Regions from separate parts of the Gilliamella sp. X-57 genome, predicted to be linked through region 1. Evidence: riboswitches for the same ligand, from Rfam matches in the RefSeq annotation. Region 1 holds a riboswitch; the other holds the start of a gene.
The links. A riboswitch is a leader RNA that binds a small molecule or an ion and turns the genes downstream of it on or off. The one in region 1 is predicted to bind thiamine pyrophosphate.
Positions count from the first base shown of each region.

Region 2: it holds a riboswitch for thiamine pyrophosphate, as region 1 does, so the genes downstream of both, thiB (thiamine ABC transporter substrate binding subunit) here and thiM (hydroxyethylthiazole kinase) in region 1, are expected to answer to the same signal.

Region 1 covers NZ_JBXSQI010000002.1:56,083-60,291, reverse strand. Annotated here, with positions in the region: gene trpS (tryptophan--tRNA ligase) at 1-614, shown strand, start outside; gene trkA (Trk system potassium transporter TrkA) at 723-2,084, shown strand; TPP riboswitch at 2,124-2,225, shown strand; gene thiM (hydroxyethylthiazole kinase) at 2,280-3,065, shown strand; gene thiE (thiamine phosphate synthase) at 3,078-3,719, shown strand; gene thiD (bifunctional hydroxymethylpyrimidine kinase/phosphomethylpyrimidine kinase) at 3,731-4,209, shown strand, end outside.
Region 2 covers NZ_JBXSQI010000022.1:33,722-37,930, reverse strand. Annotated here, with positions in the region: gene thiP (thiamine/thiamine pyrophosphate ABC transporter permease) at 1-1,464, opposite strand, end outside; gene thiB (thiamine ABC transporter substrate binding subunit) at 1,479-2,474, opposite strand; TPP riboswitch at 2,514-2,622, opposite strand; gene ACYIAL_RS10490 (hypothetical protein) at 2,816-3,022, opposite strand; gene ACYIAL_RS10485 (hypothetical protein) at 3,089-3,592, opposite strand; tRNA gene ACYIAL_RS10480 (tRNA-Arg) at 4,019-4,090, opposite strand.

The DNA.
Region 1 (4,209 bases):
ATCCAGTGCTGATGGCTGCCGATATTTTGCTTTATCAAGCCAACTTAGTACCTGTTGGCGACGATCAAAAACAACATCTTGAATTATCGCGTGATATTGCTATGCGCTTTAATGCACTTTATGGCGATATATTTACTGTTCCTGAGCCATTTATTGCCAAAGTGGGCGCCCGCGTTATGTCACTGCAAGAGCCAACTAAAAAAATGTCTAAATCAGATGAAAACCGCAATAATGTGATTGGATTACTCGAAAATCCTAAAGATATTGAGAAAAAAATCAAACGTGCGATGACCGATTCTGACGAACCGCCAGTGGTACGTTACGACATAAAAAATAAAGCTGGTGTTTCAAACCTACTTGATATTTTAACTGGCGTGACAGGTAAACCGATTGCCGAGCTTGAAAAAGAATTTGAAGGCAAAATGTATGGCCATCTCAAAACCGAAGTTGCAACGCAAGTCATCGATATGCTAACTACTTTACAAGCCAAGTATCATCAGTACCGGGATGACGAAAGTTATCTGTTTTCAATCATGCAAGAAGGTGCCGAAAAAGCACGTTCAAAGGCCGAACCAACTTTGAAAAAAGTCTATGATGCAATCGGTTTTGTATAATTGCCAAATCAATAATTGATTATTACTAAAAATAAAACAGTATGCAATGGCTTTAATAGACTAAATAAATTGGCAACAATTAAAGCCATTTAACTATACAGGTTAGTTATGAAGATTATTATTCTTGGTGCCGGACAAACAGGTAGTGCGCTTGCTGAATATCTCGTTACCGAAAAACAAAACGATGTTACTGTGGTTGATGAAAACCATGACAAATTACAATCTCTACAAGAACGTTTCGATTTACAGGTGATTTGTGGGAAATCATCCTATCCTCAAGTATTAGAAAATGCCGGTGCTGAATCAGCGGATATGCTTGTCGCTGTAACGAATTCTGACGAAGTCAATATGATGGCCTGCCAAATTGGTCATGTTATGTTTAAAATCCCACAAAAGGTCGCACGCATTCGAGCGCCTGAATACAATGACGAAAATTACCCGCTGTTCAATAAAGATTGTATTAATATCGATCATATCATTGCCCCAGAAAACCTTATCACTAATCATATTAGTCAATTAGTACAATATCCTGGTTCGCTACAATTTGCGTCTTTTTATCATAATCGTGTCTGTTTAGTGGCTGTGACTGCCTATTATGGCGGTGCGTTAGTTGGCAGTGAATTATCTGGACTTAAAGAGCATTTACCACATGTTGAAGCTCGTGTCGTGGCAATTTATCGTAAAAATCGCTTTATCCGCCCGCTTGGTTCCACCCTTATTGAAGCCGGTGATATGGTCTACTTTATAACCCCACCCGTCAATATCAAAGCGGTGACCAGTGAGTTACAACGGTTAGAAAAGCCCTATAAACGTATCATTATTAGTGGTGGTGGTGGCGTGGCTGTCGCTTTAGCAAAACGTTTAGAAAATGACTATCACGTCAAATTAATTGAGCGAAATGCTGAGCGAGCCGAATTAATCGCTGAGCAACTCGTTAATACAACAGTATTACATGGTGAATCATCAGATCAAGAATTACTTTCACAAGAACAAGTCGAACTTACTGATCTGTTTATTGCTGTTACCAATGATGATGAATCCAATATCATGTCCTCCATGCTTGCTAAAAGGATGGGAGCTAAAAAAGTGATTGTATTGATTCAACGCCAAGCCTATCTTGAACTGATTAATGATAGTGTGATTGATATTGCAATTTCCCCACAGCACGCTACGATTTCAGAGCTGTTAAGTCATGTAAGACAAACAGGCGTTGTTAAAGTCGTATCATTAAGACAAGGTGAATCCGAAATTGTCGAAATTGTTGCCACTGGTCGTAGTGAAACATCAAAACTCGTTGGCAAAAATATTAATGGCTTAAAACTGCCTTCTGGTGCAACCATTGGAGCTGTAGTGCGCGGTGAAGATGTCATTATCGTTAATACCGATTTAATGATAGAAGACAATGATCATCTAATCATATTTTTGCCAGATAGAAAGGCAATTACGGACATTGAAAAATTATTACAATAACTTGTTAAAAATAGATCATCAGTCCATAATAATTAAATAAATTTCGACTCGGGGTGTTTTTTGTTTCAACAAAAAACTGAGATTTTACCCGTTGAACCTGATCTGGATTATGCCAGCGTAGGGAAGTCTAAGCCATAAATTCACTAAATTGGTCAATTCTTCCCAACATATATAAAATATAAGGAGGGGAGAAATATGCCAGCAGTCAAGTCATTCAAAACCAACCAAGCAACTGCTTTTATCCATCACATTAAACAACAACGCCCACTCGTGCATTGCATAACCAATGATGTAGTCCAAAATTTCACCGCCAATGTACTACTTGCTATTGGTGCATCACCGGCAATGGTTATTGCCGAGCAAGAAGTTGCGGCATTTGTTACCATTGCCGATAGTTTACTGATTAATATTGGCACCATTCACAGCAGCATAGCCACAAGTATGTTATTAGCAGCAGCTAAAGCTCAGCAAACACAAACCCCATGGGTACTCGATCCTGTCGCTGTAGGACCTGCGCTTAATTATCGTACTGAATTTGCATATCAATTATTGTCGTTAAAACCAACGGTAATTCGTGGTAATGCCTCAGAAATATTAGCGCTAAACGGTCAAAACTCATCGGCAAAAGGACCTGACGGTCAAGACTCAACCCAATCAGCTTTAACCGCTGCCCAAGAGCTTGCGCAAAAATATCAAACTATCGTTGCAATGACAGGAGATATCGATTACATCACCGATGGCAACATCATCTATAGCATAATAGGTGGTGATATAGCGTTAACAAAAGTGACTGGAACAGGATGTTCGTTATCCGCCATGGTAGCAGCCTTTATAGCCAATTCGCCTGACATTTTATCTGCTACCGCCTCGGCATGTTTTATGATGAAAAAGGCCGCTGAACTTGCCAATAAACAGCAAGGATTAGGCACCTTTGCAGTATCTCTATTAGATCAACTCTCACTATTTAACCCATCGCTTTAATAAGGATAGAAGATGAAAAAACAACTGGATTTAACCCTTTATTTAGTGCTCGATCCACTACTCTGTGGTGGTATTAGTGGTATGGTCAATACAACAAAAATTGCTGTCAAAAACGGCGTAACCGCTATACAGTTAAGATCAGAAAAAGAACTGGCAGGTAAAGATTGGTATCAAGCAGCATTAGCATTGAAAGAAACACTAAGTGATACGCCTGTCCCACTATTTATAAATGATCATGTGGATATTGCTTTAGCAGTTAATGCCGATGGCGTACATATTGGACAAAGTGATTTGCCAGCTGATGTCACTCGCCAACTTATTGGCACAGACAAATGGTTAGGGTTTTCAGTATCTAACCGCCAACAACTTGATACTACTCCTTGGCAACTGGTTGATTATATTGGTATTGGTCCTATCTTTCCAACAACAACCAAAAAAGATGCAACGGCAGCACTGGGAATCGAACAGTTAACCAAGTTAGTAGTACTAAAGCAGCGCCCTGCGGTTGCTATTGGAGGCATTGATGAAAACAATGTAACTAATGTTATCCAAACAGGTATTGACGGTGTTGCGGTGATTTCGGCTATATGTGGCAAAAAAGATATTCAACAAGCAACGTTATCGCTTATTAATAAAATCAAGCAGGTTAAATAGGAAATACTATTATGACAACAATTGCATTGACCATTGCAGGATCTGATCCTAGCGGTGGTGCAGGTATTCAAGCCGATTTAAAAACCTTTTCTGTACTTGGCGCCTATGGCATGTCGGTCATCACGGCCCTAACGGCACAGAGCACACAAGGGGTTGATGCGGTATTAGCGATCTCGCCCGAATTTATTGAAGCCCAATTTAATACGCTTTATCAAGATATTCAAATTGATAGCGTAAAAATGGGAATGCTCATGAATAAAGAAATAGTCACAACCGTCCACCACCTGCTAAAAACCAATCCAATCCCGATCATCGTCTTAGACACCGTCATGGTCGCCAAAGGGGGACATTCGCTACTAAAACCTGACGCCATCACAGCCATTCGTGAACTTTTACTCCCCCTAGCGACCATCATCACTCCCAATCTACCAGAAGCCGCTGCACTACTTGATTGTGACGAAGCAAAAAACGAAGATGATATGCAAAAGCA
Region 2 (4,209 bases), on a different contig from region 1:
ATATAAATAGTAGGGTAACGTAATGACTGACTGCCCACCAAATAACGCAATAATACCAAAATCACCTAACGATAATATGGCTGAAAAAGCAAAGCTCTGAATGATTAATTTTTTTAGCGCTTTGTATTCGATCAAATAAAAATGCAACAAACCATCAATATTTAGTGATTGACTTAATTGCCAGTAACGTGATGTCACATCATACATTGGCGCTGCAAGATTTTTTAATAAAAAGGGCAATGCCATAAAACCATTACACAACATAATTAAGCCACACACAAGCACAGAACTATACGCGTACGGAAATAACATTAAAAACATACCTGACGCTAGTGCCATACTTGGAATAATTAAAATCAGCGATCCAACCAACATTAATCGATTGCTCCACTGTGTTTGCTGATTAATCAATAGGCGGCTGTTGGTATAAAGTAATAATAAAGCAAGTAGCATAGCAATCATTGCCGATCCCAAAGCAATTAATACCGAAAACATAACAGCATGTTGAAAAGTGGCCGTTAAAAATGACCACTTAAAAAAATAAATCCCTTCAATAAGTATCGTAATGATGGGTAAAACAATAAATAGCCCACCAATAACAATAATTACCATACTCAACAACACTAAGTGAAACGAAACTGGCACACAATAATTTTGCCTAACGTAGTTCACACTAAGTCTTTTATTATAATTTGTTTTTTGCATCAATCGCATAAAACTAACGCAACAAACTAACTGCAAACAGGCTAAAAATACAGCTTGCATCAAATCAAACTCACGAATAGATTGATAAATAGCCACTTCAATTGTGGAATATTTTGGTCCACCTCCAAGCGTTAATACTATGGCAAAACTTGAAAAACAAAGCATAAAAATAAGCGATGCCATCGGGAACAATTGCCGACGTAGTAGTGGCCATTCAACCAATTTAAAATAAGTAAAACTCGAAAAATTTAACTGCGTCGCTAACTGTTTGTGTGCGACAGGTACGTTATTTAACGTTTGGTAAAATAAACAACAAGCATACGGAAAATTAAGAAACACATGCGCAAGTAATATACCTTTCAAGCCATAAATAGAGGTAATAAATGGCAATCCCAAATAATCGAAAACCTCAGCCAATAAGCCATGTTTCCCATAAACAGACAGCAGCCCCGTTACAACAACGAGTGTGGGTAAAATAAAGGTAACAGGCATTATGCGTAACAATAACCGTTTACCCCAAAAATTAACCATTGATAAAGCTTTCGCCATTACTATTGCCGATAAAATAGATAATAATGTCGATAGCGTTGCTTGAAATACTGTTATCCAAATCAAATGCATTAAATAACTATCAAAATAGACAGTTAAATTATTAGACTCGATAGCGACCAAGCAAAGTGCACATAGCGCTGTGCCTAATACAATTAAGATGAAGCTTGCAGCGCTAAAACCAGGAAGTAATGTTCTTAATTTCAACATTAGGCTAAATAAAACTACTTACTAATAGTGGATTTCCATTCACGTACCCACGCTTTTTGATTCTGTTCAACTTGCTTGGCATCAAACTCAAGCGCTTTATTGACTGGCTTAATTTGCTGAAAAGCTTCGGGTAATGGAATGTTAATAATCGGATACATGAAATTTTTTTCAGCAAATTGGCGCTGTACCTCAGGAGTTAATAAATATCGCAAAAATGAACGTGCAAGCTCTGGTTGCTGACTGTACTTAGTGATGCCCGCAACTTCGACTTGGCGGTAATGGCCTTCATCAAAAATAGCCGCAGCATAACGATGATCATTATCATTCATAATATGCGCAACAGGTGAAGTGCTATAACTAAGCACAAAATCGGCCTCACCTTTCAAAAATAAACCATAAGATTCGCTCCAACCTTTGGTCACAGTCACAGTATTGTTAGCTATTTTTTGCCAAGCAGATGCTGCATCATTACCGTATATCTTCTTCACCCAAAATAATAAACCTAACCCTGGGGTGCTGGTTCTTGGATCTTCATAAATAATATTCCAGTTGGCTTGATTATCAACTAGCTCGTGCATACTCCGTGGTGGATGATTGATTTTTTGTTGATTATAAATAAATGCAAAATAGCCAAAATCATAAGGCATAAAATCATTATCCCACCAATCGGTATTTAAATTATTAGGCTTGCTAATTTGATGAGGAATAACAATACCCGCCTGTTTGGCTTGATCTAAAAGGTTATTGTCTAACCCTAAGATCACATCGGCATTGGTTCTATCGCCCTCAAGGCGAATTCGATTTAAAACCGCTACGCCATCGCCTAATGCAACAATTTCAAGTTGGCAATCGCACTGCGCTTCAAACCCCTTTTCAATCTCTTGCCCAGGCCCCCACTCTGAAATAAAAGAGTTATAACTATAAACCGTTAAGGTAGGCTTTACATCAGCAGCATTTGCCATGAAAGGAATAGAAAAGACCAAAAATAATAACAATTTTTTACAAAACATTTTGCCTCCAAAATAGCCAAAAAAGACAAAAGGTTTGAGCAAGTACAATAACTCAAATCCCTCCGCTGGCATGATCCAGTTCAGGTTCGACGGGTTACGTTAGTCTATCTAACATTCTCAGCCCTACTGGGCACCCCGTTGAGAACATGGGCTAGTGTAGTGGTTGGAATAAGGATTGTAAACAACTGTAAATAACGAAAATGATAAAGATCGGTAATAGCCTAAAAAAAACCATCCATTAGTTTATTGATTTTATATTATTTTTTTGTTCTCAAACAACCAATCACCTTACCATTCTAAATGCTTAAAAACAAACCAGTATAAATTTGCTTCTAAATCTATCAATAATTTGAGCTCAATTGCCTGTTATCGGCTCTGGTAATGATTACCCTTGATGACGGCGTAGCCCCGACGACACCATTACAATCATCTTCATCTAGAGCTTTATTACGACAAACCCCATTGCTGAGGTCTTTTACTTGCGGAAGTCGATAGTCTAAATCATCACACCAATCGGTATGGGTAGGAGTCCCATCAACTCCTACCATTACCGAGGTGCTACGGATCAAGAACCACTTCTGTAATACAAATCCATATGTTACGACTTCATTACCCTATCTATCTCTACCCACTAACTCGAATGTCTGTGGTAAATTTGGCTTATAAATTAGATCTGAATAAGTTAGATGGTGGCTGTGCCGAACGTCATAGTCATCGTCGTTTGGTTTAGGACCAGTTAAGGTAACTCGCGCCACATCTTCTGAACCATCAAGCCAACTATCCCAATAACTACTGGTTGTTTTCCTTGTCACAGTAGCGGTGATCCCCTCATGCGTAACTAGCTCCCATGTCAATTCAATTGGATCAATCCCCTCTATGTCTAAATCAAAATATAATCCATTAGCTCCCGTGGTCGGAAAATTGAGGGCGTATGATTCAGGGTTGACTGATTGCGTAAAAAATCCTTTGTTTGGATGCAATATGTCAGCAGGTCCAACTTGTGTATTTTTGCCGTAATTCAGGTTAGGTCTGACAAATTTGATAATAGGTGATGGTGGTAATATTATTGCATCACTACGATTAACCACTCGGACATTTTTACTGGTTAATGCCTGCAAATTCCATTAATACGGCAATAATAACAGAATCAACGCCAATAGGATTTTTGAGAATGATTTCAATAATAATTTGAGGGATAACTTCGAGGATATAAACGAGTAAAGTGTAAAAACTGGTCTTAAACCGCCTACACGGAGGTGAAGCCAATATACTATAATCCCATTTCGCAAAAGGCAAATAGGATTTTTGTTTTACAAACCCCTTTTTTATAGCTTGCTTTTAATTTATTGTTTTTATTTATTTTTATTTATTTTTATTTATTGATAAAAAAAGGGTTAGCTGGATTTTAGATTTTTTAGTAATGCGTAAATTTAACCACTAAGAAATAGTTGAGTAGAATTTTGACTTTATTGTTTTTAATCCAACTTATCAAAACTCATTATAAACCAATATATAAAAATTAATTGTGCACTTCTAACTAATCTTGACCCCAGCAGGAATCGAACCTGCAACTAGCCCTTAGGAGGGGCTTGTTATATCCATTTAACTATGAGGTCATTGGAGTACTTATTCTAATAAATTTGAAAAGATAATGCCATTTAAATAACGAAAAATTTTCTATTTTTAGTAATCATGATACAATCGCATCATCTTTAACCTTATTACTTTTAATCAA